One region of the Streptomyces sp. NPDC032940 genome, then DNA from elsewhere that is predicted to be linked to it. Evidence: riboswitches for the same ligand, from Rfam matches in the RefSeq annotation. Region 1 holds a riboswitch; each other region holds the start of a gene.

The links. A riboswitch is a leader RNA that binds a small molecule or an ion and turns the genes downstream of it on or off. The one in region 1 is predicted to bind cyclic di-AMP.
Positions count from the first base shown of each region.
Region 2: it holds a riboswitch for cyclic di-AMP, as region 1 does, so the genes downstream of both, AB0E77_RS28985 (M23 family metallopeptidase) here and AB0E77_RS28520 (transglycosylase SLT domain-containing protein) in region 1, are expected to answer to the same signal.
Region 3: it holds a riboswitch for cyclic di-AMP, as region 1 does, so the genes downstream of both, AB0E77_RS23355 (M23 family metallopeptidase) here and AB0E77_RS28520 (transglycosylase SLT domain-containing protein) in region 1, are expected to answer to the same signal.

Region 1 is NZ_JBEZVJ010000030.1:60,100-69,541, forward strand. It holds gene AB0E77_RS28500 (polysaccharide deacetylase family protein) at 1-456, opposite strand, end outside; gene AB0E77_RS28505 (glycosyltransferase) at 636-1,976, opposite strand; gene AB0E77_RS28510 (GNAT family N-acetyltransferase) at 2,008-3,072, opposite strand; gene AB0E77_RS28515 (HAD family hydrolase) at 3,307-4,203, shown strand; gene AB0E77_RS28520 (transglycosylase SLT domain-containing protein) at 4,167-4,658, opposite strand; cyclic di-AMP (ydaO/yuaA leader) riboswitch at 4,662-4,865, opposite strand; gene AB0E77_RS28525 (polyprenyl synthetase family protein) at 5,554-6,564, shown strand; gene AB0E77_RS28530 (DUF2092 domain-containing protein) at 6,892-8,112, shown strand; gene AB0E77_RS28535 (ABC transporter ATP-binding protein) at 8,162-9,151, shown strand; gene AB0E77_RS28540 (ABC transporter permease) at 9,138-9,442, shown strand, end outside.
Region 2 is NZ_JBEZVJ010000032.1:20,656-30,097, reverse strand. It holds gene AB0E77_RS29015 (thymidine kinase) at 1-305, opposite strand, end outside; gene AB0E77_RS29010 (nucleotide pyrophosphatase/phosphodiesterase family protein) at 354-1,547, opposite strand; gene AB0E77_RS29005 (DUF5998 family protein) at 1,547-2,143, opposite strand; gene AB0E77_RS29000 (GNAT family N-acetyltransferase) at 2,313-5,168, opposite strand; gene AB0E77_RS28995 (HPr family phosphocarrier protein) at 5,344-5,625, shown strand; gene AB0E77_RS28990 (GntR family transcriptional regulator) at 5,742-6,434, opposite strand; gene AB0E77_RS28985 (M23 family metallopeptidase) at 6,666-7,430, opposite strand; cyclic di-AMP (ydaO/yuaA leader) riboswitch at 7,443-7,606, opposite strand; gene AB0E77_RS28980 (pitrilysin family protein) at 7,797-9,185, opposite strand; gene AB0E77_RS28975 (pitrilysin family protein) at 9,182-9,442, opposite strand, start outside.
Region 3 is NZ_JBEZVJ010000021.1:11,788-21,229, forward strand. It holds gene AB0E77_RS23330 (MFS transporter) at 169-1,593, shown strand; gene lhgO (L-2-hydroxyglutarate oxidase) at 1,688-2,899, shown strand; gene trmB (tRNA (guanosine(46)-N7)-methyltransferase TrmB) at 3,128-3,925, shown strand; gene AB0E77_RS23345 (PrsW family glutamic-type intramembrane protease) at 3,936-5,330, shown strand; gene AB0E77_RS23350 (aldo/keto reductase) at 5,349-6,293, opposite strand; gene AB0E77_RS23355 (M23 family metallopeptidase) at 6,452-7,483, opposite strand; cyclic di-AMP (ydaO/yuaA leader) riboswitch at 7,495-7,651, opposite strand; gene AB0E77_RS23360 (PP2C family protein-serine/threonine phosphatase) at 7,895-9,100, opposite strand; tRNA gene AB0E77_RS23365 (tRNA-Met) at 9,261-9,334, opposite strand; gene AB0E77_RS23370 (dihydrofolate reductase family protein) at 9,387-9,442, opposite strand, start outside.

The sequences.
Region 1 (9,442 bases):
ACGGCCGAGGGCGTCCTCCAGCATGTCCTTCGACACGCGCAGTTCGTACGCCAGGGCCTTGCCGGACAGGGTGTCCAGCTGGGCGTGGGTGACGGTGTGGCTGCCGATCTCCATCCCGGCGCGCTCCAGCTCGGCGGCCTGGCCGAGGGTCATCATCGGCGCGGGCGGCAGCAGGCTGCGGCCGCCCGGAGTGACGGCCCCGGTGGTGAGGTAGGCGGTGGCCGGCAGCGAGCGGTCGGCGAGCGCCTCGGCGGTCGGGCCCGGCAGGTCGGCGAAGCCGTCGTCGAAGGTCAGCAGCACGGGCCGGGGCGGCAGGGGCGCCCGGCCGGCGAAGTGGTCGGCGACCGCGCCGATGGTGACCGGGGTGCGCCCGCTGTCGACGATCGCGTCCAGGTGTGCGGCGAACTCCCGCGGTCCGACGGTGAACTCGGCGATCCAGTCGGGCGGCTCGTCCATCACGGCGTGATAGAGGAGGACGGGAATGCAGTCGTACCCCGCCCCCGCGCTGCCACCCGTCCCCGCGCTGCCACTCGCCCCCGCGCTGCCACTCGCCCCCGCGCTGCCACCCGCTCCTGTCCTGTCGCCTACCGGTGTTCTGCCGTCCGGTGCGTCCTCGCCGCGGTCGCCCGTCGTCGTCATCTCGTCCCCCTGAGCGCGGATCGCAGGGCGTACCGGGCCCGCAGATAGCCCACCGGCCCGTAGACCATCCCCCGCCGCTGGAGCCGCGACAACCGCCGTGGCCACGGGTGGGTCCGTTCGTCGTGGCCGCCCGGTACGCCGCCGCCGTCCGCGCCGCTGTCGGTGTCGCGGACGGCGGTCAGCACGCGCGCGTGGGCCAGCCCGCGCGGCAGCCGGGCCAGGAACGCCGGCAGCAGCGCCGGCCGGTTCACCAGGATCGCCGTCAGGTACGCGGTGAGCCCCGCGCCGTAGCCGTACGCCTGGGTCTCCAGGTCCCGCCAGGTCTCCCGGTGGTGGTGCCACACCAGGGCCGTCGGGGTGTAGTGCAGCCGCGCGCCCTGGGCGAGGACGCGCACGAAGCCGTAGAGGTCGTCACCGCCCCGCGCGTGCGTGCCCGCACCGGTCGCCGGGTCGAAACCGCCGGCCGCGCGCAGCGCCGCCGTACGGAAGGCCATGTTGGCGCCGGAGCCGAAGCGTCCCGCGGTGAACGGGAACAGCGGTTCGCCTGCGGGCGGGTGCGCCGGGTCGTACGTGCGTGGGGTGAAGCCCTTCGCGAAGCCGCCGTGGCTCTCCAGCAGCACCTGGGCCGGGGTGCGCAGCCGCGCGGGCAGGATCAGCCCCGTGACGCAGCCCAGGCGGGGGTCGGCGGCGAAGGGCGCGGTCAGCTCGGTGAGCCAGCGCGGGTCGGCGACCACGTCGTCGTCGGTGAAGGCGACCACCTCGCCCCGGGCGGCGGCCAGGCCCCGGTTGTGGGCGAGGGCGAGTCCGGGGACCGGCTCGCACACGTACCGCACGCGCTCGGCGTACTTGCGCTCGACCAGCTCCCGCGTCTCACGGGTCACCGGGGCGTTGTCGACGACGACGATCTCGGCGTCCGGGTGGTCCTGCGCGAGCAGCGAGTCGAGCGCCCGGGCGAGCTGCCTGGCCCGCTCCCGCGTGGCGACGACGACACTCGCGGAGGGCGGGGCGGACGGCGGCACCGCAGGTGGCCCGGACGCGGCCCCGGTCACCGCCCCGTCCGGCCCCGCCGGACACAGGCGTCGGGCCGGCCCCGCCAGCGTCCGCACCGGGTCCGCCCCCTCCGGTACCCGCCCGAGCAGCGTGCCCACGGGCCGGCCCTTCCTGCGGACCAGGACGAACACCGCGCCGGACGTCACCGGCGGACTGCCCGGACCCGGTCTGAGGCCCGCCTCCTCCGCCTCCCCGAGGTCCAGCTCGGCGACCTGCACCGGCTCGATGCCGAGGAACCTCTCGATCTCCTGTCGTGTCTCCCGCCGCGCACGCCCTGCTCCGGCCATGCGCCCACCCCCCTAGTGGTTGCCTTCTCGGTCACGGCCGGCGCAGCCGGGCCGCCCCCTTCAGCGTGCGTGCCGCGAGCGACGCCAGCCGTGGCCGGCCGCGCACGAAGCTGTGCGCGCGGCGGGCAGGCTCGCGGCCGAGCCACTGCAGCGCGGCGCCCGCCCCCGGACGCGTCGCCGTCCCCTCGTACACGGGCAGTTCGCCGGTCTTCAGCGAGTCCTTGTACTCCGCCGCGCCCCGCCCCATGTCGAGCAGACCGATCCCCTCGGCGGCGGCGGCCTCGGCCATCCGCAGATGCAGCACCAGACCCGGCGAGTACTTCGCGAAGTCCGGGTCGTACGCCGGGAACCAGCAGGCCAGGACCGACGCGGAGCGCAGCCCGAAGTGGGCGGCGAGGGGCCGCTCGCCGGCGTAGAGCACCGACAGCGTGCCCGTGCACTGGGGCGCTCGGGTCTCGGCGAGCCGCCCGACGAGCCGGGTGATCCACTCCTGCGCGAACCGGTCCCGGCGTCCCGTCCTGCGGTACTGCGCCGACTTCCACTCCATGAGCGTGCGCAGCGCGGCCGGTTCCCGTTCGTCGAAGACGAAGCGCACGTCCCCGACCTGCCGTCCCAGCCTGCGCTCCTTGGCGAGGGTGGTCTTCAGGAACTTCGGGGACTGGGCGCGCAGCACGCTCTCGTACGCCTCGTACCCCTTCTCCACGTCGATGACGTAGGTGGTGTGCTCCTCGGCGGCGTACGGCACGAACAGGCCCTGTTCGGCCTCCAGGTTGTCGAAGGCGAGGCTCGACAGCGAACAGGCCCGCAGCAGTCGGCGGGTGTCCGGGACGAGGCCGGGCCGCAGCACGGCGCCCTGGCAGTCCGAGACGCCGAGTCCGATCGCGCGGCCCTGGCCCAGCGGTCCGCGCTCGTGCGGCAGGAAACCGGCGGCCGCACCGCCCTCGTCCAGCACCGCCACCCGCGCCCCGGGCCGCACCCGGCCCACGGCCTCGGTGAACTCCGGTTCCATGAACGGATTGCGCGGCGACCTCGATGCGGCGCGCAGCGCGCGCCAGCGCTCCCGTTCCCCCTCGCTCAGCTCCCCCGGCCTGAGCACACGTACACGTCCGCCGTTCAACCCGACCCCCCGATCAAGTCCCCCTGGACAGAAGGAAGGTACCCCCGGGGCCGCCCGGAGGGTAGAAGGCGGAGCATGTTGTTGCCAACTGGTGCACAGGCCTTTAACCGCCTTTAGACGGTGTTGCGTCAGGTTTCGGACACCTGCGAACGTCCTCGTGCGCATCCGGTCGTGGGGTGAGTCGGACAGGTGCGGTGTCCGTATTCTCTGATCATGGACCGCACCGCATATGCCCTCGTCGCCACCGACCTCGACGGAACGCTGCTGCGCGGCGACGACACCGTCTCCGACCGGTCGCTGGCCGCGCTGGCACGGGTGGCCCGGGCCGGGGCGCGGCACCTGGTGGTGACGGGACGCCCGGCACCGAGGGTGCGCTCCCTGCTCGACGTCCTCGGCTGCACGGGGCTCGCGGTGTGCGGGCAGGGCGCGCAGGTGTACGACGCCGGCGCGCACCGGATGCTGTGGTCGGTCACCCTGGACCGGGAGCTGGCGGAGACCGCGCTCGGCAAGATCGAGGCCGAGGTGGGTGAGGTGTACGCCGCGGTCGACCAGGACGGGGTCGACGGGATGACCCTCATCGAGCCGGGCTATCTGATGCCCCACCCGACCCTGCCCGCGGTGCGGGTGGACCGGCGCGACGAGCTGTGGAGCGCGCCGATCAGCAAGGTGCTGCTGCGCCACCCGGACCTCACGGACGACGAGCTGGCGGCGACGGCGCGCGCGGTGGTCGGCTCGCTGGCGACGGTGACGATGTCGGGGCCGGGGACGGTGGAGCTCCAGCCGTGCGGCGTCACCAAGGCGACCGGACTGGCGCTCGCCGCGGAGCGCCTGGGGGTGAGCCGGGGACGGACGATCGCCTTCGGGGACATGCCCAACGACATCCCCATGTTCCACTGGGCGGCCCGCGGGGTCGCCATGGCGGGCGCCCACCCCGAACTCAAGGCGGTCGCGGACGAGGTCACCACGACGAACGAGGACGACGGCGTGGCCGTCGTCCTCGAACGGATCTTCGGAGCCGGCCAGGTCCCGTCCGCCGACGGGACCTGGTCACGGCTCACTGCGGGGGGTACGGATCAGTACGCGCTGAAGACGTTGTCGATCGAGCCGTAGCGGTCGGCCGCGTAGTTGCAGGCGGCGGTGATGTTGGCGACCGGGTCGTAGGAGTCCCAGGAGGTGCCTGCGACGTGGTAGGCCTGGAAGGTCGGGTCGATCACCTGGAGCAGGCCCTTGGACGGGGTGCCGTTGATGGCGTTGATGTCCCAGTTGTTGATCGCGAACGGGTTGCCGGACGACTCGCGCATGATGTTGCGGTAGATGCCGTCGTACGACCCGGGGATCCCGTGCTGGGCCATGATGTCCAGCGACTCGCGGATCCAGCCGTCGAGGTTGTCCGGGTACGCCGTGGTCGCCGCGGTGGCGGTGGTGGTGGCGGCCGGGGTGGCGGCGGACGCGGTGGCGGCGCCGATGAGCGGAAGGGCGAGCACGGCGGCGCCGGTGCCGGCGACGGCGAGCTTGCGGGCGATGCGGCTGGTCCGGGCGTGACGGTTCTGACCGTTGGCAGGCATGTGTGTGTCCCTCTCCAACGCCTGCGAGGTGAGCTGTCGGGTTCGGGCGGGGAGGTGCCCGGCCGGGCCCTGACGGGCACGGCTTCACCCCTAGCCGCTCCGGTGGTGACCGGCACGGCGACTTACCTGGGTCCCCCGCTCCTGCCTGCGAGTGTTCGAGTGGATGACTGGTGTCGGGGCGGTGGCAGGATTCGGCGTCCGCCTGACAGGCCGGGAACGTATGCGAGAGCACATGTCCGGAACAAGTGCAGGAATCACCCGACATGCCTGTTGACCTTGGTCTGGGGGGTTTGGGGTGCTTGATACTTTGCGACTGCCAAGGGTCAACTCGCCTACGGGGCAAAGGGTTGGCGGTGCTCGCGGCGTGGGTGCGGGTGGGAGTGGCGGCGTGAGCCAACTCACGGGCCTCAACAAGGGTGGCAAAACGGGCATTAGGGCCAACTAGTGGCCAACCGGCCCTCGAGGGGAGGCGTTTAGGCGAGGGGCGGGACCGAGGCTGCCGCACGGGCCTGTGCGGAGCCTGTGGCGCACCCCGTCGGCGACGGCTCGGGCTGGTGTCCAGAGGTGCTGGACGGGCACTCGTTCGGGGGTCGAGGGGCGGATGCCGAATGGGTGACGTTCCCGCAGTGCGGTCCGTCGGGAGGGGTGATGGCGTCCGGGATGGCAGCTTTGGGTATGTGGTGTCCCGTTTCGCGCCTCTCTGGCGATATAGGTCGATATCTGCTCATATCACCTGATCAAAAACATACCGCGCATGATCCGATACCGACCGGGCTGTAACGGTGGGCGCTAGCGGTGATCGAAACGTGACCGGATACGCTGACTTGAGTGGTGGCAGCGACCTATCGACAAACCAGGTAATCGCCAGTAGACACCAGCAGACAGGAGACCCCTCGTGACCGTCGTCGGGCCGTTCGGGCTGAGCGTGCGGGACCAGGCTCTGGAAGCCGATGTCCAGACCGGGTTGGCGGCCGTCGAGGAAGGGTTGCTTGAGGCAACCAAGAGTGAGGTGCCGTTCATCACGGAGGCCGCCCAGCACCTGGTGCGGGCCGGCGGCAAGCGGTTCCGGCCGCTGCTCGTGATGCTCGCGTCCCGGTTCGGCGACCCCTACGCGCCCGGCATCGTGCCGTCGGCCGTGGTCGTGGAGCTGACCCACCTCGCCACGCTGTACCACGACGACGTGATGGACGAGGCCGCCGTGCGCCGCGGCGTGCCCAGCGCGAACACCCGCTGGGACAACTCGGTCGCGGTCCTCACCGGCGACTTCCTGTTCGCCCGCGCCTCCCAGATCCTCGCCGACCTCGGTCCCGAGGCCGTCCGCGTGCAGGCCCTGGCGTTCGAGCGGCTCGTCACCGGCCAGATCCTGGAGACGGCCGGACCGCAGGACGGACGGGACCCGGTCGACCACTACCTCGACGTGCTCGGCGGCAAGACGGGATCGCTGGTCGCGGTCTCCTGCCGGTTCGGCGCGATGATGTCCGGCGCCGACGAGACCGTCGTGGACACGCTGACCCAGTACGGCGAGCGGCTCGGCGTCGCCTTCCAGCTCGCGGACGACGTCCTGGACATCGCCTCCGACTCCCACGAGTCCGGCAAGACACCGGGCACGGACCTGCGTGAGGGCATCCCCACCTTGCCGGTGCTGCGGCTGCGCGAGCGGGCCGCCCGGCTGGGGCTCGCCGAGGACCTCGCCCTGTGCGAGCTGCTCGACTCCGACCTGAGCGACGACGCACGGCACGCCGAGGCGCTGCGCCTGCTGCGTGCCCACCCCGCGCTCGAACAGGCGCGGCGGGACACCGTCCGGTACGCGAAGGACGCCCGGTCGGCGCTGGCCCCGCTGCAGGAGTGCGACGCGAAGGCCGCGCTGATCGAGCTGTGCGACGCGGTGGTGCACCGGGCCGGCTGAGCCCCGGCCGTCACCCCGTCGGCCTTTCACCCCGTCGGCCTTTCACCCCGCCGGTCCTTCACCTCGTCGGTCCTTCACCCCGCCAGGGCGTCCTCGCGGCGCGGCGCCCCTCCCCTAGTGGACGGGGGAGGTTCCGCTCCTCCGTGTCATCCCGCAGGAGTACGCGGAGTTGAGTCCGCGGTCTGACGCTTCCTCCCGGCCGATTTGGTCAGATGGACACCACGGAAAAACACCACTCCTCACCGATTCGGGTGAGAATGGCGGCTCACGGGTGAACACGTGCGAGGTCGCGAGACAGCCGCCGCCGACGACGGAGGTAGGGCACACATGGCACCGATCGATTCCGACGACAGCACGACCGCAGGGGGAGGCGAGGAGCCGCGCGCCGGACGGCGCAGGGCCGCGCGGTACGTCGTCCCGGTCGCGGTGATGGGCGTGGCAGCCGCCACCATCGGGCTCGTCCCCGCGCTCGCCGACTCCGGCGACCCGGACCTGCCCGAGGTGACGGCCCAGCAGCTCATCGAGAAGATCGCCCGGTCGGACGTCCAGCAGCTGTCCGGCACCGTCAGGATCAGCACCGACCTCGGCCTGCCGGACCTCGGCGGCCTGGAGAGCGGCCTGATGTCCGGCGTGTCCGGCGGCCCCGGCGCGGGCGGCGGTGACGGCTCGGCGGCCGACCCCTCCGCCAAGCTCACCGAGCTGGTGTCCGGCACCCACACGCTGCGCGTCGCGGCCGACGGCCCCGACCGGCAGAAGCTGTCGCTGCTGGAGAGCGCCGCCGAGTACAGCCTGATCCACGACGGCAAGGACGTCTGGGGCTACGACAGCGAGTCCAACGAGGTGTACCACTCCACCGCGCGGACCGGTGCCGAGCGGCCCGCCGAGCAGGTGCCGGCCACTCCGAAGGACTTCGCCGAGCAGGCGCTCGACGCGGTCGACGACACCACGTCCGTGACCGTCGACGGCACCGCGCAGGTCGCGGGCCGGGACGCGTACCGGCTGGTGATCAAGCCTCGGCAGTCCGGTTCCACGGTCGGCGTGATCAGCGTCGCCGTGGACGCGAAGACCGGCATGCCGCTGAAGTTCACGCTGACCCCGTCGAGCGGCGGCGCCGCCGTCGTGGACGCCGGCTTCACGAAGGTCAGCTTCGCGAAGCCGGACGCGTCGACGTTCGACTTCACCCCGCCCAAGGGGGCGAAGGTCACCGAGGGCGACGAGAAGGCCGCGGCGCCGGAGCGGAACCCGAAGGCCGAGGGAGACCTCGCCGAGGGGCTGGACCGGCTCGAGGTCATCGGCGAGGGCTGGAACACGATCGCCGCCTTCGACACCGGCGGCGAGGGTCTGCCCCCGGCGTCCGCGGGCGGCGACGCGGGCGGTGCCCTGGGCGGCTTCCTGGGCTCCTTCGGCGACCAGGTCAAGGGCGACTTCGGCTCGGGCACGGTCTTCAAGACCCGTCTGGTCAACGCCCTGGTCACCGAGGACGGCAAGGTCTACGCCGGTGCGGTCACCAAGGACGCGCTGGTGAAGGCGGCCGACGCCGCCCAGTAGGCCCGGCGGCCCGTACCGCACGACGAGGAGGGACGAGGAGAGGGAGCCGATGGGAGAACCGTCCGCCGCGGCCGTGGAGCCGGAGCGTCGGGACCGGGGGAGCGAGGACGACGCCGTCATCGCCACCCGCGCGCTCACCAAGCGTTACCGGGGCGGACAACTCGCCGTCGACGGCCTGGACCTGACCGTCCCGGCGGGCAGTGTCTTCGGCTTCCTGGGCCCCAACGGCTCCGGCAAGACCACCACCATCCGGATGCTGATGGGGCTGATCGAGCCGACCTCGGGCACGGCACGGGTGCTGGGCCGGCCCGTGCCGCGCGCCGCCCGCGCCGTACTGCCCAGGGTCGGTGCCCTCATCGAGGGACCGGCGCTGTACGGCTTCCTCTCCGGCCGCGACAACCTCCTGCGCTACGACGCCGCCGACCCCACCGCCGACCCGCGCACCCGGCGCGAGCGCGTCGGGGCCGCGCTGGAGCGGGTGGGCCTCGCGGCGGCCGCCGGCAAGAAGGCGAAGGCGTACTCGCTCGGCATGAAGCAGCGCCTCGGCCTGGCCGCCGCGCTGCTCCAGCCGCGCAGCCTGCTGGTGCTGGACGAGCCCACCAACGGGCTCGACCCCCAGGGCATGCGCGAGATCCGCACCCTCGTGCGCGAGCTGGCCTCCGACGGCACGACGGTCTTCCTCTCCTCCCACCTGCTGGACGAGATCGAGCAGGTGTGCACGCACGCGGCCGTGATGGCGCGCGGCCGGCTGATCACCCAGGGCGCGGTCGCCGAGCTGGCGGCCGGGGCACGCGGCCGGCTGGTGGTGACCACGCCGGACCCGGGGGAGGCGGCACGGGTCCTGAAGGAACGCGGCGCCGGGGACGTGGTCGCCGCGGAGGACCGGGTGACGGCGGAGCCGCCGGACGGCGACCTCGCGGACCTGAACGCCGCGCTGGTCACGGCCGGCGTGCGCGTGCGCGGCTTCGGGGTGGAACGGGCCTCGCTGGAGGACGCGTTCGTGGCACTGACGGGGGAGGGCTTCGATGTCGCGGGCTGAACCGCTCGCCGCGGCGCGCGCACCGCGGGTCCTGTGGTCCCTCGGGCTGCTGCGCAGCGAGCTGCTGGTCACCTTCCGGCGCTGGCGCACCCTCGCCCTGCTGGGCGTGCTGGCCGCCGTGCCGGTGCTGGTCGGCATCGCGGTGCGCATCGAGACCGGCGACGGCTCGTCCCTCGGCGGGCCCGGGGGCGGCGGTGGCGGAGGACCGGCCTTCATCTCGCAGATCAGCAACAACGGACTGTTCCTGGTCTTCACCGCGCTCGCCGCGACCCTGCCGTTCTTCCTGCCCAT
Region 2 (9,442 bases), on a different contig from region 1:
ACGCGCGCGAGCTGGTCGATCTGGTCCGGCGCGAGGAACTGCGCCTCGTCCGCGATCACGTAGTCCACGCGGCCGCCCTGGGAGAGGTGGTCGACGACGTGGGCGTACAGGTCGTGCCCGTCCTCGACCTCCACCGCGTCGGTGACGAGACCGAGCCGGGAGGAGAGCTTGCCCTCGCCGGCGCGGTCGTCGCGCGTGAAGATGATGCCCGCGAGACCCCGCGCCGAGCGGTTGTGCTCGATCTGGAGAGCCAGTGTCGACTTCCCGCAGTCCATCGTTCCGGAGAAGAACACCAGCTCGGGCATGAGGGGTTGAGCACCTTTCGGCAGGGAGGTCGGATGGGGAGCGGGGCGTCAGGAACGGACTTCGAGCAGGGGGACGAGCTGCTCGGCGGGGGTCATCGAACCGTGGTTGCCGACCATCGCCGACTCCCTCGGCTCCCGCTCGGAGGCGATGAGCAGGACGTCGTCGCGCGCGGCGGCCACCACGTCGCCGATGCGGCCGTACACCCGGTCGTCGATGCGGGGGCCGAACCAGCCGGCCTCGATCGCCTCGTCGCGGGACGCCACCCAGAACTGTTCGCCGAGCACCTCGCGCCAGCAGGTCAGCACGTCGGCGTGGGCGCCGGGGACGGCGTACACGTGCCGGGCGCGGCCCTCGCCGCCGAGGAGGGCGACGCCCGCCTTCAGCTCCCAGTCCTCGTCGAAGTCGATGCGGTGGTCCTCGTCGAAGGGCACGTCGATCATGCCGTGGTCGGCGGTGACGTAGAGGGCGCTGCGCGGCGGCAGCTGCTCGGCGAGGCGCTGGGCCAGCCGGTCGACGTGCATCAGCTGGCCGCGCCAGGTGTCGGAGTCCAGGCCGTAGCGGTGGCCGGCGCCGTCGACCTCGGCGTAGTACGTGTAGACGAGGGCGCGGTCGGCGGCGGCCAGCTGCTCGGCCGCGAGGTCCATGCGCTCCTCGCCGGAGAGCCGGCCGTGGAAGCTGCCCCCGCTGAGGGCGACCTTCGTCAGCGGGGTGTTCGCGAAGGTCGGCGAGGAGACCTGGGCGGCGTGCACACCGGCCTGCTGGGCGAGGCCGAAGACGGTGGGATACGGCTGCCAGGCGGCCGGCGGGGTCCAGGGCTGCCAGCGCAGCTGGTTCATCAGCGCGCCGGTGTCCGGATTGCGCACGGTGTAGCCGGGCAGCCCGTGGGCGCCGGGGGGCAGGCCGGTGCCGACGGAGGCGAGGGAGGTGGCGGTGGTCGCCGGGTAGCCGGCGGTGATCGGGCGTCCCGTGCCACCGCGTGAGCTGCCGAGCAGGGAGTTCAGGAACGGAGCCTCGTCGGGGTGGGCCCGCAGCTGCTCCCAGCCGAGGCCGTCGATCAGGAAGACGCAGTTCCGGTCGGCGGGGGTCAGCTCCGTGATCGCCGCGGTCATGCCGGGGACGCCGAGGCCGGCCGCCAGTGTGGGCAGCAGGTCGGCGAGGGAGCCGGTGCCGTACTCGGGCACGGGGGCGGAGTCGACGGGGAGCGGTTCCGGGTAGGTGTCCCAGGTGGCGTGCTGCGCCATCAGCGGGGGGAGTCCGCGGTCGCCTCGGAGAGGGCCTGGGCGAAGGCGAGCGCCTGGCGCACCGTCTCGGGGCCGTCCCCGGCCTCGCTGACGCGCAGGCTCAGGTCGTCGGCGGTCGAGCCGCCGGTGTAGCCGTGGTCGGCCTCGCAGTTCGGGTCGCCGCAGGCGGCGGGCTCCAGGTCGAGGCGGGAGACGGCGCCCCAGCCGATGGTCAGCACGATCTCGCGGGGCAGGGTGCCGGGCTTGTACTGCTCGGGGTTGGCGACCACGCGGCTGACGACGATGGACGAGATCCGGCCGAGCTTGACGGACTCCGTGGACGTCGTGGCGTAGGGCGTCGGGGAGGTGTCGTCGGCGGCCTGCTCGTCGGTGTGGCTGACGATGAAGCGGTTGCCGGTGAGCACCAGCACGGTCACGTGCCGGCGCACCTCGTTCTGGTCGAAGGTGGTCTCCTGGTGGACCAGGTACGACCGGATGGGCTCGCCGCCCACGGCGGTCTCCACCGCCTCGGCCACGAGGGCCGGGTAGTAGCCGCTGCGCTCGATCGCCGCTCGCAGCCCCTGGGTCGTCGTACTGGTCTTGGCCATGACGTCCATCCTACGGGGGCCCGCTGACTGCGCGGGACGCCCGTGCGGTCAGCCGTGCGACAGCCGCGCGCTTCGCGCGAGCGGTTCCCGTGCGGTTCGTCCGTGCGGCTGCGCGCGTGGTCGTCGTGCCGTTCGCCCGTGCCGCTCCGCGGACGTCCGTCGTGCGGCTCCGCGCGCGTCAGTACGCCGGCAGCGTCCGGGGGCCGAGATCGTCCCGGGCGGGAGGGAACGCGAGGCGGACGGAGGCGCCGAGGACGCTCAGTCCGTGCGGGGCGACGACGACCGGTTCCAGAGTGACCGCGACGACCTCCGGGTGGTCGTCCACCAGCCGGGAGACCCGCAGCAGCAGCTCCTCCAGGGCGGCGGCGTCGACCGGGGCCGAGCCGCGCCAGCCGAAGAGGAGGGGCGCGGTGCGGATCGAGCGGATCAGTGAGGTGGCCTCGCGGTCGGTGACCGGGATCAGCCGGTGCGCCATGTCCCCCAGGAGCTGGGTGGCCGCCCCGGCGAGCCCGAAGGAGAGCACCGCGCCGGCCGCCGGGTCGATGACCGCCCGGACGACCGTGTCGACGCCGCGCGGTGCCATGCCCTGCACCACCGGCCGCAGCTCCTCGGGCCTGCCGAAGAGCTCGGTCAACTCGGCGTACGCCCGGCGCAGTTGCTCCTCGTCCGCGAGGTCCAGGCGTACGCCGCCCAGGTCTGCGCGGTGACGCAGGTGCGGGGCGGTGGCCTTGAGGGCGACGGGGTAGCCGAGGGTGCCGGCGGCGGCCACGGCGTCGTCGGGGGTGGGCGCGGGCAGGGCGCGGTGCACGCGGATGCCGTACCTGGCGAGCAGCTCGCAGGTGTCGTCGGCGCCGAGCGCGAGTCCCTGCGCGCGCGTGAGGTGGCCGGCGATCAGCTCGGCGGCGCCCTTCTCGTCGATGTCGTCGTACTCCGGGACCCGGCCGGGGTCGGCGGCGTCGCGGCGCCACTGGGCGTAGGCGACGGCCTCGCCGAGGGCGCGGACGGCGCGCTCGGCGGCGGGGTAGGCGGGGATGAGGCGGGCCCCCTCGGGAGCCTCGACGGCCTCCGCGGGCGCTGTGGTCCCGGTGGTCTCGGCGTGCGGCTGCGCACTGGAAGCACCGTCCGGCGTGTTCGGGAGCGGCGTGCCCGAGACCGCCTGCGGTGCGGTGCTCGCCGCGGCGGACAGGGCCTGGGCGAGGCCGCCCAGCTCCACGTGCACGACGAGGACGGGCTTGTCGGGCACCGCGGCCGCCGCCGAGCGCAGCGCCTCGGCCAGCGCCGCGTCCCCGGCCGCGCCCTCGCCCACCGTCGGGATGGCGGTCACCACCACCGCGTCGTTGGTGTCGTCGGCCAGGGCGCGGGACAGGGCCGCGTGGAAGTCCTGCGCGGAGGCCGCCGTCGTCAGGTCGAGCGGCGGGTGCGGACGCAGCCCTTCCGACAGGCACGCGTCGTAGGTGAGCAGGCCCAGCGACTCCGAGTTCCCGAGGATCGCCACGCGTGGCCCCGCGGGCAGCGGCTGGCGGGCGAGCAGCAGGCCCGCGTCGACCAGGTCGGTGATCGTGTCGACGCGGATCACCCCGGCCTGCCGCAGCAGCGCGGAGACCGTCGCGTGGGGCAGCCGCGTCGCCCGTACGGCGTGGCCCTGCGGCGCGACGCCGCCGTGCCGGGCGCCCTGCACCACGACCAGCGGCTTGACGGCCGCCGTGCGCCGGGCGAGGCGGGTGAACTTGCGGGGGTTGCCGATGGACTCCAGGTACATCAGCGCGACGTCGGTCTCCGGGTCGTCGTACCAGTACTGGAGGACGTCGTTGCCCGAGACGTCGGCCCGGTTGCCGGAGGAGACGAAGGTGGACACGCCGGTGACGCCGGTGACCCCGCCGCCGCGCCGGTGCAGCCGGGAGAGCAGGGCGATGCCGATGGCGCCGGACTGGGCGAACAGGCCGATCCGGCCCGGGCGGGGCATCTCCGGGGCGAGGGAGGCGTTGAGCCGCACCTCGGGAGAGGTGTTGATGATCCCGAAGGCGTTCGGGCCGATGATCCGCATCCCGTACGTGCGCGCCTGGCGCACGAGGGCGCGCTGGCGCTCCCGCCCCTCGGGGCCGCTGTCCGCGTACCCGGCGGTGATCACCACGAGGCCCTGCACGCCGTGCTCGCCGCACTCGGTGACGACCTCGGGCACGTGCTCGGCGGGCACGGTGACGACGGCGAGGTCGACGGGGCCGTCGACCTCGCGCACCGAGCGGTGGGCCGGCACCCCGTCGAGCTCCTTCAGGTCCTCGGGGAAGGCCTTGTTCACGGCGTGGAGCCGGCCGGTGTAGCCGGCGTCCCGGAGGTTGCCGAGGACGCTGCGGCCGACGCCGCCGGGGGCGCGGCCGGTACCGACGACGGCGACGGAGCCGGGCTGCAGCAGACGCTGCACCGAGCGGGCCTCCGCGCGCTGCTCCCGCGCGTACTGCACGGCGAGCGAGCGGTCGGTGGGCTCGAGGTCGAACTCCAGGCGGACCACGCCGTCCTCGAAGCTGCGCTTCTGGGTGTACCCGGCATCCATGAACACCTTGATCATTTTGGTGTTCGCGGGCAGCACCTCGGCGGCGAAGCGCCGGATGCCGCGCTCCCGGGCGACGGCCGCGATGTGCTCCAGGAGCGCGGAGGCGACGCCCCGGCCCTGGTGGGCGTCCTGGACGAGGAAGGCGACCTCGGCCTCGTCGGCCGGGGACGACGCGGGCGCTCCCCCGGCGCCGATCCGGTCGTAGCGTACGGTGGCGATGAACTCGCCGCCGATCGTGGCCGCGAGTCCCACCCGGTCCACAAAGTCGTGGTGCGTGAAGCGGTGGACGTCCTTGGCGGACAGGCGAGGGTACGGCGCGAAGAAGCGGTAGTACTTCGACTCGTCGGAGACCTGCTCGTAGAAGCTGACCAGGCGCTCGGCGTCATCAACGGTGATGGGGCGGACGCGCGCGGTGCCGCCGTCGCGCAGCACCACGTCGGCCTCCCAGTGGGCGGGGTACTCGTGCCGGTCCGACGAGGTCTGCATGGGCCCCAGAGTACGGCTCGCGTACGACAACGGCGCGGGGCAGTCTGTGGAGGACGGAAGGTCGGGCCGAGGCCGCGGTCCGACGACCGCCCCGGGCGGCGCACAGCCGTCCGGCCATGCTTCACGATGTGGGAAACTGGTCTAGACAACCTGCACACCTGAAGGGCAGCAACACATGGCTGAGCGCCGCGTCAACGTCGGCTGGGCCGAGGGTCTCCACGCCCGCCCCGCCTCCATCTTCGTCCGAGCCGCCACGGCCACAGGCGTCCCGGTGACGATCGCCAAGGCCGACGGCAACCCCGTCAACGCGGCCTCCATGCTGGCCGTCCTGGGCCTGGGCGCCCAGGGCGGCGAGGAGATCGTCCTCGCCTCCGACGCCGAGGGCGCGGACGCCGCCCTGGACCGGCTGGCGAAGCTGGTCTCCGAGGGTCTCGAGGAGCTCCCCGAGACCGTCTGATGTGACGGCACACGGAAAAGGCCCGCCGGGAAAACCGGGCGGGCCTTTTCCTTTTCCCTTTTCGGGCAGCGAAGAACAGCCCCTGCATTGCCCTTCTTTTGTATACGGCACCCGTGTTAATTCCGCAGGGTCGAAATGTTTACGGGACGTTGCGCGTTCCTCACACCGTCCGGGCTGTCGCCCGGGACGAAGCGCAGCCGGTGCGCCGCCGCCGACCGTTCGACGTGCAGCGCCATGAGCGCCCGCGCGCGGTCTCCGTCGCCGCGTGCCACGGCGTCGACGACCGCGCCGTGCTCCGCCCAGTGCTCCGCCGCGCCGTGCGGCGTCTCCACGAGGTACATCCAGTCGATCTTGCGGCGCAGCTGGGTCAGCATCGCCGTGAGCGAGGGGCTGCCGGCCGCCCGTGCGAGGGTCTCGTGGAACCAGCCGCCCAGCGCGCGCAGGTCCTCGCCGTGACCCTGCCGCGAACGCTCCTGACCCAGCCTGACCAGGCCGCGCAGCACCTTGAGATGGGCCTCGGTGCGGCGCCGGGCCGCGCGGGATGCGCCGAGGGGCTCCAGCAGCGTGCGGGTCTCGAGCAGGTCGGCGGCCTCCTGCTCGGTCGGTTCCGCGACGCACGCGCCCGCGTGCCGCCGGGTCACCACGAAGCCCTCGGCCTCCAGGGTGCGCAGCGCCTCGCGGACGGGGACGCGGGAGACGCCGTAGCGGCGGGCGAGCAGTTCCTCGGTGAGCCGGCTGCCGCGGCCGTGGACACCGGCGACGATGTCGTCCCTGATCGCCGTGCACACCGAGTGTGCCGGAATACGCATGTCCGACCTCCGCCTTGATCCCCGTGAAACGTCGACGATGGACGCGTGTTTTCGTGACTCTAGGCCAATGAGCCGCGCTTTCGGACGGCGGGCGGGAATTCAGGGATATTTTTTGGGCATTCACGTTTCGGAAACGGGCGGGAAACGGTGACGGCGGGACCGGAAGGCCCGAAGGCCCCGGCTCGGGGAGCCGGGGCCTTCGGGATGCCGTGCGGAACGTACCGTCCGTCGTCAGAGGTCCACGCCGTGGGAGCGGAGGTAGGCGACGGGATCCATGTCCGAGCCGTACTCCGGGCTCGTGCGGGCCTCGAAGTGCAGGTGGGGGCCGGTGACGTTCCCGGTGGCGCCCGAGAGGCCGATCTGCTGGCCGGGCTCGACCGACTGGCCGACCGAGACGCCGACGGACGACAGGTGGCCGTACTGGGTGTACGTGCCGTCGTGCATCCGGATCACGACCTGGTTGCCGTACGCCCCGCCCCAGCCGGCCTCGACGACGGTGCCGACGCCGACCGCGTGCACCGTGGTGCCGGTCGAGGCGTGGAAGTCGATGCCGGTGTGGCTGCCGGAGGACCACAGGGAGCTGCCGGCCTGGTACGCGGTGGACACGTAGGAGGCGGTGATCGGCGCGACGAAGGTGTTCAGGCGCTGGCGCTCGGCCTCGCGCGCTGCCCGTTCCTTGGCCTCGCGGGCCTCCTTGGCCGCTTCGGCGGCCCGCTCGCGCGCCGCCTCCATCGCCGCCTCGCGGGCGGCGGCGTCCAGGGCGGCCTGCTCCTGCGCGGTGGCCTGGGCGTCGATCTCCTCGGCCAGGGAGTCGCCGATGCTGACGACCGGGGTGAGTCCGGTCTGCTCGGCCTCGGGCTCGGCGGCGAGGGCCGGGGCCGCGAGGGTGCCGACGACGCCGGTGGTGGCGAGGGCCGCGACGCCCGCCGCGCGGGCGGTGGTGCGGTGCATGCGGCTGGGGCGGCGGTGCTTACCGGTGGCGCGCGTGAACGCCATGTAGAGGCTGGTCCTTTCCTTCCCTCTCGCCTACCGGGTTAGCTGACGGGTTCGGAGGTGGAAGGTCTCCTACGGACCCCCTCGCTGACGCGCGGGCGTCCGATTCACCCCAGGGACTGCGATGGGTCCCCGGCTCCCCTGGCTCGCGCCGTACGGGGACTCGGCGATGACTGTCCGGTGCCGCGGGTGCGGCGCACTGCCTGACGAACAGCCCGGACGACGCTAAACGCGGCTGTCTTCAATCCTCAAACGCAACAGGGTTTTTGTAGCGCACGCCACAGGGCAGACGGGCAGCCTCTCCCCCAATTCGGACATGACACGGCCCTGGTGACGTTCCGGTCACCAGGGCCGTGCGCGCGCGTGCCACTACTCGGCGGCCACGACGGTGACTTCGCCGATGCCGAGGGCTTCGACGGGCTCCTTGATCTGCGCCGCGTCACCGACGAGGACCGTCACCAGACGGTCCGCCGGGAAGGCGCTGACGACGGCCGCGGTCGCCTCCACGGTGCCGGTGGCGGCGAGTTGGCGGTACAGCGTGGCCTGGTAGTCGTCGGGCAGGTGCTGCTCGACCTGGTCGGCCAGCGTGGCGGCGACGGCCGCCGCCGTCTCGTACTTCAGCGGCGCCACGCCCACCAGGTTCTGCACGGCGACATCGCGCTCGGCGTCGGTGAGCCCGCCCTCGGCGAGCGTGCGCAGCACCGTCCACAGGTCCTGCAGCGCCGGGCCGGTGTTGGGCGTGTCGACCGAGCCGCTGATGGCCAGCAGCGAGGCGCCCGTACCGTCGGGCGCGGACCGCATCACCTGACCGAACGACCGGACACCGTAGGTGTATCCCTTCTCCTCGCGCAGGACGCGGTCCAGGCGCGAGGTGAGGGTGCCGCCGAGGCAGTACGTGCCGAGCACCTGCGCGGGCCAGACGCGGTCGTGCCGGTCGGGTCCGGTGCGGCCGATCAGCAGCTGCGTCTGGACGGCGCCGGGACGGTCCACGATGACGACCCGTCCGGTGTCGTCGGCGGTCACCGGCGGCACGGGGCGCGGCTCGGCGGCGGAGCCGGTCCACGCGCCGAGGGTCTCGCCGAGCAGCGCGTCGAGGTCGACGCCGGTGAGGTCGCCGACGACCACGGCGGTGGCCGTGGCGGGGCGGACGTGCTTCTCGTAGAAGGCGCGGACGGCCGCCGCGTCGATGGCCGCTACCGTCTCCTCGGTGCCCTGGCGCGGACGGGACATCCGCGAGTCGGCCGGGAACAGCTCCTTGGAGAGCTCCTTGGCGGCGCGGCGCGAGGGGTTGGCCAGCTCGTGCGGGATCTCGTCGAGCCGGTTGCGCACCAGCCGCTCGACCTCGCTGTCCGCGAACGCGGGCGCCCGGAGCGCGTCGGCGACCAGACCGAGGGCCTTGGCCAGGCGCGAGACGGGCACCTCCAGGCTGAGCCGGACACCGGGGTGGTCCGCGTGCGCGTCGAGGGTGGCGCCGCAGCGCTCCAGCTCGGCGGCGAACTCCTCCGCGGAGTGCTTGTCGGTGCCCTCGGAGAACGCGCGCGCCATGATGGTGGCCACGCCGTCCAGACCGGCGGGCTCGGCTTCCAGCGGGGCGTTCAGCGACACCTCGACGGCGACGACCTGCTGGCCCGGGCGGTGGCAGCGCAGCACGGTGAGGCCGTTGTCGAGGCTGCCCCGCTCGGGGGCCGGGAACGCCCACGGCTTGGGCTCGCCGGCCTGCGGCCGGGGGTGGAATTCCATGGTGGCGAGCTCGGTCACTTGGCCGCCTCCTCGTTCTCGTCGGTGGAGCCGGCGTCGGTCACCGAGACGGTGACGGTGGTCGTGTCGGAGTCGGCGTCGTCGGCCGGGGCGGTGGGCTCGTAGACGAGGACCGCGCGGTTGTCGGGGCGCAGGCGGGCCTTGGCGACCTCCTGGACCTCCTCGGCCGTCACCTCGAGCACCCGCTGCACGGCGGTGAGGGCGAGCTGCGGGTCGCCGAACAGGACGGCGTACCGGCACAGTTCGTCGGCGCGGCC
Region 3 (9,442 bases), on a different contig from region 1:
CGGGAGCACACGGCAACAGTCCGTACAGGCACCGCACTTCCGTACGGGCCACAATCCCGCCATCCGGAACAATGCCTCTTAACGCATGGGATGCGGCGAACTACGCTGGGTTTACGAATGCCGCGTGGTTATGCCACTGCGGCAGCCGTCTGTGTCGAGGGGTGGCGCATGTCCAGGGAGCAACGCGGGCCGAACGAAAAGCTCGGCGCCGTTCTCGCCCTCGCGGGAATCAGCAACGCGGGGCTCGCCCGGCGCGTCAACGACCTCGGCGCCCAGCGCGGGTTGACGCTCCGCTACGACAAGACGTCGGTGGCACGCTGGGTGTCGAAGGGCATGGTGCCGCAGGGTGCGGCGCCGCACCTGATCGCCGCCGCCATCGGCCAGAAGCTCGGCCGGCCGGTGCCGCTCCACGAGATCGGCCTGGCGGACGCGGACCCCGCCCCCGAGGTGGGCCTCGCCTTCCCCCGGGACGTCGGACAGGCGGTCAGATCCGCCACCGAGCTGTACCGCCTCGACCTCGCCGGCCGCCGGGCCGGGGGCGGCGGCATCTGGCAGTCGCTCGCCGGCTCGTTCGCGGTGAGCGCGTACGCCACGCCCGCCTCACGGTGGCTGATAACCCCGGCCGACAGCTCGGTGGCGCGTGAGGCGAGCCCGGCCGAGGGCTCCGGCGCACCGCTCAAAGTCGGCCACAGCGATGTGCGCAAGCTCCGGGAGGCCGCCGAGGACGCCCGCCGCTGGGACTCCAAGTACGGTGGCGGCGACTGGCGTTCGTCGATGGTCCCCGAGTGCTTACGCGTCGAGGCGGCCCCGCTGCTCCTCGGCTCCTACTCCGACGAGGTCGGCCGCGCCCTGTTCGGTGCCTCGGCCGAGCTGACCCGGCTGGCCGGCTGGATGGCCTTCGACACCGGCCAGCAGGAAGCCGCCCAGCGGTACTACATCCAGGCCCTGCGCCTGGCCCGCGCGGCGGCCGACGTCCCGCTCGGCGGGTACGTCCTCGCCTCCATGTCCCTCCAGGCCACCTACCGCGGTTTCGGCGACGAGGGCGTGGACCTCGCCCAGGCCGCCCTGGAACGCAACCGCGGACTGGCCACGGCCCGCACGATGAGCTTCTTCCGCCTGGTCGAGGCCCGCGCCCACGCGCGCGCGGGCGACGCACCGGCGGCGGGCGCCGCCCTGAAGTCCGCCGAGAGCTGGCTGGAACGCGCCCGCCCGGGCGACAACGATCCGACGTGGCTGGGCTTCTACTCCTACGACCGGTTCGCCGCCGACGCGGCCGAGTGCTACCGCGACCTGAAGGCACCACGCCAGGTCCGCCGCTTCACCGAGCAGGCCCTGTCGCAGCCGACGGAGGAGTTCGTACGCTCGCACGGCCTCAGGCTCGTCGTCTCGGCGGTGGCCGAGCTGGAGTCCGGCAACCTGGACGCGGCCTGCGAGCAGGGTGTGCGGGCGGTCGAGGTCGCCGGGCGCATCTCCTCGGCCCGCACCACCGAGTACGTCAAGGATCTCCTGCACCGCCTGGAGCCGTACGGCGACGAGCCCCGGGTGGTCGAGCTGCGCGAGCGCGCCCGGCCGCTCCTGGTGACGCCCGCCTGACTCCGGCGCCGCACGGGTTTGAGGGCATTGTCAGTGGCGCAGTGCACTATCGGAGCCGGGAGACGGACCGGGAAGGGACCGGGAGGTGGGACACGTGCGGACCGGGATCGCATACGACTGCGACGTGCTGGTGATCGGCGGCGGGATCGTCGGCCTGTCCACGGCGTACGCGATCACGCGCACCGCGCCGGGCACCCGGGTGACGGTGCTGGAGAAGGAGCCCGGACCGGCCCGCCACCAGACGGGCCGCAACAGCGGGGTGATCCACAGCGGCATCTACTACCGCCCGGGCTCCCTGAAGGCGCGCTACGCGGTGCGGGGTGCCGCCGAGATGGTCAAGTTCTGCGCGGAGTACGGCATCGACCACGCGGTCACCGGCAAGCTGATCGTCGCCACCGACCGGGCCGAGCTGCCCCGGCTGCACGCGCTCGTGCAGCGCGGCCGGGAGAACGGCATCCCCGTGCGGGAGCTGGGCGCGGCCCAGATCCACGAGTACGAGCCGGAGGTCCGGGGCCTGGCGGCCATACACGTCGGGACGACCGGCGTCTGCGACTACGCCAAAGTGGCACGGCAGCTGGCGCGGGCCTCGGGCGCGGAGATCCGCTACGGGGCGGAGGTCCTGCGCATCGACCGGCGCCCGGACCTCGGCGTCGCCGTCCGCACCCGCACCGGCGACGTGATCCGCGCCCGGGTCCTGGTCAACTGCGCCGGCCTGCACTGCGACGAGGTCGCGCGGATGACGGGGGACGACCCGGGGATGCGGATCGTGCCCTTCCGGGGCGAGTACTACGAGCTGGCGCGGCCGGAGCTGGTGCGCGGCCTGGTCTATCCGGTGCCGGACCCGGCGTTCCCGTTCCTCGGGGTGCATCTGACCCGCGGCATCGACGGCAGCGTGCACGTCGGTCCCAACGCGGTGCCGGCGCTCGCCCGCGAGGGGTACGGCTGGGGTGTGGTCCGGCCCCGCGAGCTGGGCGCCACGCTGGCCTGGCCGGGCTCGTGGCACATCGCCCGGCGCCACTGGAGATACGGCGCCGGGGAGCTGCGGCGTTCGCTGTCCAAGGGGGCGTTCACATCGGCGGTGCGCAGGCTGTTGCCGGCGGTGACGGAGGGCGACCTGGTGGAGTCGCCGGCGGGCGTGCGGGCGCAGGCGGTGCTGGCGGACGGGACGCTGGTGGACGACTTCCTGATCAAGGAGGGGGTGCGGGCGGTGCATGTGCTGAACGCGCCGTCTCCTGCGGCGACGGCGGCGCTGCCGATCGGGCGGGAGGTGGGGCGGCGGGCGCTGGCCGCTCTGGCGGGGGCGTGACGTCCCCGGTGTCGGCGGGGTGCCCGGCGCCGAAGCTGGGCGGGGGCGGATCGCGTGGCCCCGCGCTGCGGGGCGCCTCCCCCAGAGGGGCCCCAGCGCCCGCCCGTGCCGCCCCTGGGGGCACGTTCCAGGCCGTTCAGGCCCGGGGGAGACACGACTGCCCGCGGGCCGGGGCGGCATGGCTGCCCGCAGCTGTGTCCCGGGCGAAGGCCGTAAAATCTAGGCACTGTGTCTGAATCACGTCATGTTCCCGAGACCCCGCAGCCGGTTCGTGCCAAGGGGGAGCCGCGGTTTCCCGATGGGCCGAAGGCGGATCCCGCCGGGTCCCACTTCGAGCGGCGCATCCGGAGCTTCCAGCCGCGCCGGAGCCGGGTCACCGCCGGTCAGGCGGACGCGCTGCAGCGGCTGTGGCCGAAGTGGGGCCTGGACATCGACGGGCAGCGGATCATCGAACTCACCGAGTTGTTCGGGAACGCCGCTCCCGTCGTCCTGGAGATCGGCTTCGGCATGGGCGAGGCCACCGCTCAGATGGCCGCCGCCGACCCGGACACCAACATCCTCGCCGTGGACGTCCACACCCCCGGCCAGGGAAACCTGCTCGGCCTCGCCGACCGGAACGGCCTGTCCAACATCCGCGTGGGCAACGGCGACGCGATCATCCTCCTGCGCGAGATGCTCGCACCCGGCTCCCTCTCCGGGCTGCGCGTCTACTTCCCCGACCCCTGGCCGAAGAAGCGGCACCACAAGCGCCGCCTGATCCAGCCGGAGTTCCTGACCCTGGCCGCGTCCCGCATCGCACCGGGCGGCATCGTGCACTGTGCCACCGACTGGGAGCCGTACGCGGAGCAGATGCTCGAGGTCCTCACCGCGCACCCCGATTTCGAGAACACCGTGCCCGACGGCGGTTTCGCGCCGCGCCCCGCCCACCGCCCGCTGACCCGTTTCGAGGGCCAGGGACTGGACAAGGGTCATGTGGTGAACGACCTGCTCTTCCGTCGCGTACAGGAGCAACCCCCCACCGGTTAGGGTCCATGCCGTGGCCACCTGTCCCCCGTATCCGACGCATCCGCCCACACATCCGCAGACGCGTCCGCACTGGTGGCAGCGCACCTGGGTGCGTTACGGCGCGCTGGTCACCCTGCTCGCGCTCTCCGGCCTGGTCATCCTGGCCCTGGTGCGCGAACAGACCGGCGACGAGGGGTTCCTGGTGGGCCTCGGGCTCGCGGTCTTCCCCGTACCGCTGCTCATAGCCGCCTTCCGCTGGCTGGACCGGGTCGATCCCGGCCCCTGGCGGAACCTGCTGTTCTGCTTCGCCTGGGGCGCGTGCGCGGCAGCGCTGATCGCGATCGTCGCCAACAGCTTCGCGACGAGATGGATAGCGACGGCCACCGCCGACCCCACCGGCGCGGACACCCTGGGCGCCACGGTGATAGCGCCGGTCGTGGAGGAGTCCGCCAAGGCCGCCGCCGTCCTGCTGGTCTTCCTCTTCCGCAGGCGGCACTTCACCGGCATCGTCGACGGCGTCGTCACAGCCGGCGTCACCGCCACGGGCTTCGCCTTCACCGAGAACATCCTCTACCTCGGCACCGCCTTCGGCACCGACCAGCTCACCGGCGACCGGGGCTTCGCCTCGGTGACCGCGGCGACCTTCTTCGTCCGCGTCGTCCTGTCGCCGTTCGCCCACCCGCTGTTCACGGTGCTCACCGGCATCGGCTTCGGCTTCGCCGCGCTCGCCCCCGCCCGTCGGCGCCTGCGGCGCGTGCTGCTCCCCCTGTCCGGCCTGCTGCTGGCGATGGGCGTGCACGCGCTGTGGAACGGCTCGGCCTCGCTCGGCGAGTACGGCTTCTTCGCCGTGTACGCGGCGTTCATGGTGCCGGCCTTCGGCCTGCTGACCTGGCTGGCGATCTGGACCCGGCAGCGTGAACTCGCCGCCGTACGGGCCGAGCTGCCCGTCTACGCGGTGGCCGGCTGGCTGGCCCCGGCCGAGCCGTTCACGCTCGGCTCGATGCGGGCCCGCCGCATCGCCCGGCGGCACGCCCGCCGGCACGCCGGGAGGCCGGCGGCACGGGCGGTGGCGGAGTACGAGGCGTACGCGACCTCGCTGGCGTTCCTGCGGCACCGCGGACGCCGGGGCCGGGCGGGCGCGGACTACGTCGCCCGGGAGCGGGAACTGCTGACCGAGCTGTGGCGCCGGCGGGACACGGCACGCCCCGCACTGGACCACGCGGCCCGGGCCACGGCGCCGCCCGTCCCGGTGCTCGCACCGCACTGGCCGCCGTACGGGACGCACGCGGCACCCGCGCCCGTCCCGTATCCCGGCCACGCCCCCCACACCGCGCAGCCCCCGTACCCGACCGCCTACGCCATGCCCGTCCACGCCCCGTACACGGCGTACTCCGCGTACCCGCCCCCGAACCCGTACCGGTCGTAGCAGCGGCGGGAAAGCCCCTCAGGCCGACGCCTCCGTCAGCCTGCGCACCTCCGCCCCCGTCAGCTCCAGTTCCGCCACTCCCAGCAGCGCCGGCAGCTGTTCCACCGTCCGCGCGGACGCGATCGGCGCCGCCACCGTCGGCTGGGCCGCCAGCCAGGCCAGGGCGACCGTGGCGACCGGCACGCCATGGGCCTCGGAGATCTCGTCCAGCGCGGTGAGCACCCGCCGCCCGCGCTCGCTCTCCAGGTGCTTGGCGGCACCGCCCGCCCGCGGGCTGTCGACGGCCGTACCGGGCCGGTACTTGCCGGTGAGGAAGCCGGACGCGAGGGCGTAGTACGGCACGGCGGCCAGGCCGGCCCGCTCGGCGAGGTCGCGCAGTCCGCCCTCGTACGTGTCGCGCGAGACCAGGTTGTAGTGAGGCTGGAGGGCCACGTACCGGGCGAGGCCCTCGCGGTCGGAGAACTCCAGGGACGCGGCGAGCCGCTCGGCCGTGATGTTGGAGGCGGCGATGTGGCGGACCTTGCCCGCGCGCACCAGTTCGTCGAGAGCGCCGATGATCTCCTCGACCGGCACCTCGGGCTTGTCGAAGTGGGTGTAGTAGAGGTCGATGTGGTCGGTGCCCAGGCGGCGCAGCGAGGCATCGGCGGCGGACTTGATGTTGGCGGCGGACAGGCCCGGGTACTCCGGGTGCTGGCTGACCTTCGTGGCGATCACCACGTCGGCGCGGTTGCCGCGTGCCGCGAGCCACTCGCCGATGAGGGTCTCGGACTCGCCGCCGCTGTTGCCCTCGACCCACGCGGAGTAGGAGTCGGCGGTGTCGATGAAGTTGCCGCCGGCGGCGGTGTAGGCGTCGAGGACGGCGAAGGAGGTGTCCCGGTCGGCGGTCCAGCCGAAGACGTTGCCGCCGAGGGAGAGCGGGAAGACCTCGAGGTCGGAGGAGCCGAGATTGCGCAGAGAAGTCATGTCCGAGGACAACACACGGCCCGGAGCCGATCATTCCAGCATCGGCACCGGCGCCGGCACCCGGAGCACGCGAAGACCGGCAGCCCTGACGTCGGGGGGTCGCCGTCAGGACCGCCGGGGTCCGCAGGGGTCGTCGTGCCGTGTGGGAGGGCGCGTCGTCAGATGCTGAGGCCCTTGCCCTGCAGCCATGCCGTCGGGTCGATGCCGCCCTCGGCGCCGTCCGCGTGGACCTCGAAGTGGAGGTGCGGCCCGGTGACGTTGCCCGTGGCGCCCACGCGGCCGATGACGTCTCCGGTGTTGACCTTCTGGCCGACGCTGACGCTGATCGACGACTGGTGGCAGAACCACAGCTCGGTGCCGTCGTCCAGGGTCAGGATCGTGCGGTAGCCGTAGGCGCCGGCCCAGCCCGCCTCGGTGATCGTGCCGGTGTGCACGGCCTTGATGAGGGTGCCCGTGGGCGCGGCGAAGTCGAGGCCGGTGTGGTACCCGGAGGACCACATGGAACCGGCCTGGCCGAAGGTGGAGGTGATCGTGTACGAGGAGGTCGGAAGCGTGTACTGCTTGGCCAGCTCGGCGAGCCGCTCGGCCTCCGCCTTCTTCGCGGCCTCCTCCTCCGCCTTCTTCTTGGCGGCGGCGGCCTTGGCCTCGGCCTCCTTCTCCGCCTTGGCGGCGGCCTCGGCGGCCTCCTTCTCGGCCTTGGCGGCGGCTTCCGCGGCGGCCTTGTTCTCGACCTGCACCTGCTGCTGCTCGGCCTGCTGCATGATGCGCGCCCGCAGGACCTCACCGGCGTCGGCGGTGCCCTCGGCGGTGTCGCCGGCGGTCACGCCGACGCTGCTGAGCGGGGCGGCGGAACCCTGGGGCTCCGGCTCGTCGTCGGAGATGAGCGAGCCGACGTTCGGCAGATCGGGCAGCGAGATCGACACCGGCGGCTTGCCGGTCTGGGCGCTGGCCATGCCGCCCGCCCCGACGGCCGCTATGACACCGACGCCGAGGACGGTGGAACTGCGGGCGAGTCCGCCGCGCTGCTTGGCGACGCGGTGCCGGCCGCGTACGGGACGGATGGACTCCGCGGTGGGATTCCACTCCTCCCAGGGGCCCTCTTCGGCGCGGTAGCCGTCGTAGCCGAAGGGTTCGGTGTCGTGCGTGCTGGGCACGAACGGGGCCTCGGGGGCAGGCCGGTTGGACGCCACGTGGGCGTACTCCTTTCCTTCCTTCCGCCTACCGGGTTAGCTGACGGGTTCGGAGCAGGAAGGTCTCCTACGCGCGTATACGCGCCGTGTCTCCACGGCGGCATACGCCCGATTCACCCCAAAGTGGTGGTTCCCCGGTTCCCTCACGGGATTCGGCGCGTGCGCACGGAGCCGCCTTCTGTGACGGCTGGGACGACCGCGCTGCGTTATCGAACGTTAATAGACGCGAGGTGCCGATTCCAAGCCGTTCGGCTTGATCATTAAGGATCCCGGCCTGGACGTACCCCTCACGAGGGCGAAAATCCGGGCGACTTGACCGCCCCTCAGGTCACGACTTCACATCACGCGTTTACGACGGCGCATCAGATGCTGTGCGGAGGGGGGTTGCATCGTCACCACACGTGATCCTGATCAAGGCCGCCGGCGTACGGCGAGCAGCGCCATGTCGTCCGTCAGGCCGCCCCCGGCGTGCCGCCGCACATCGTCGGCGAGGGTGCCGAGCAGGTGGGACGGGTGCGGGAAGACCCGGCCGGCCAGCCGCGCGCGGGGGTCGTAGAACCGGCCACGGGCGTCGCGGGCCTCGGACAGCCCGTCGGTGTACAGCAGCAGTGTGGCGCCGCCGGGAAAGCCGGCCTGCTCGGCGCGGTCGGGCCACACGCCCAGCTCGCCCATGCCGAGCGGCAACGCGAACTCCCTGGCCTGGACCGGGTGCACGGTGCCGTCGGTGTGCAGCAGCATCGGGGGCGGGTGGCCGCGGTTGACGACACGGACGACGCCGTCGCCGTGCGGGAGCTCGGCGAGGACGGCGGTGGTGAACCCCTCGAAGGCGTCGAGACCGTCCCGCCGGGCCCCCTCGCGCGCCAGTGCCCGCTCCAGCCGCTGTGCGACCGCCTCCAGCGACGCCTCCTGCTCGGCGGCCTCCCGGAAGGCACCGATCACCACGGCGACGGCGGCCACCGCACCCATGCCCTTGCCGCGCACGTCGCCGACGATGAGCCGGACGCCGTGCGCGCTGTCCTGCACCGCGTACAGGTCGCCGCCGATGAAGGCGTCGGCCTGCGCCGCCTCGTAACAGGCGGCGATCTCGAAGCTGCCGATCCGCTCGGCGGGCGGGGGCAGCACGGCGCGCTGGGCGGCCTCGGCGATCTCGCGGGCGGAGGCGAGGCGCTCGTCGGTGCGCCGGACGAAGGCGTTCACGAAGACGGCGAGGGCGGCGACCGTCGCGATGGTGATCAGCTCGGTGAGCGAGTCCACATAGTGCATGACGCCCTTGCTCAGCTGGAGCCCGATGACGGTGGCGACCACGGCGACGGCGGTGAGCACGGTGCCGCGGCGCGAGTAGAGGGGCGCGGCGACCAGGGGCGCGGCCGTGTAGAGGGGGCCGGCGGTGAAGTAGCGGGGGGTGAAGACGTCGTACAGGATGGCGACGGCGAGCAGCAGGGCGGGGAGCAGGCGCACGAAGACCCGGGTGTACGGGGTCCGTCGCCGGGCGGCTCGCGCGGGCGCTACGGGCGTCGGGGCGGTGCCGAGGCCGGGGTCGGGCACGGGATCGCCGGGCATGCGGCCGCGGGCACCGGCATACGGTCCCTCGTCGTCCACCTCACCTGGCCGCACCATGCGTCTCCCGCCACCCCTGCACGTCCACGCCGCTTGCCGTCCCGGCCTCCAGGTTTCCCGGAGGAGGGGCAGGGAGCGAGCCGTGAGGGCCGGGCGGGTGACGGAGGTCCGGACACACCGAAGGCCGGAATCCCTGAGGATTCCGGCCTTCGGCCTTGAGTAGCGGGGACAGGATTTGAACCTGCGACCTCTGGGTTATGAGCCCAGCGAGCTACCGAGCTGCTCCACCCCGCGTCGTTGTGTCTCCAGTGTACGTCATGTCGGGGGCAGGACGCACACGCGTATCTCAGGAGCCCAGCAGATGACGGTTGGGCCCCTTCGCCGCCGCCTCCTGCTCGGGCA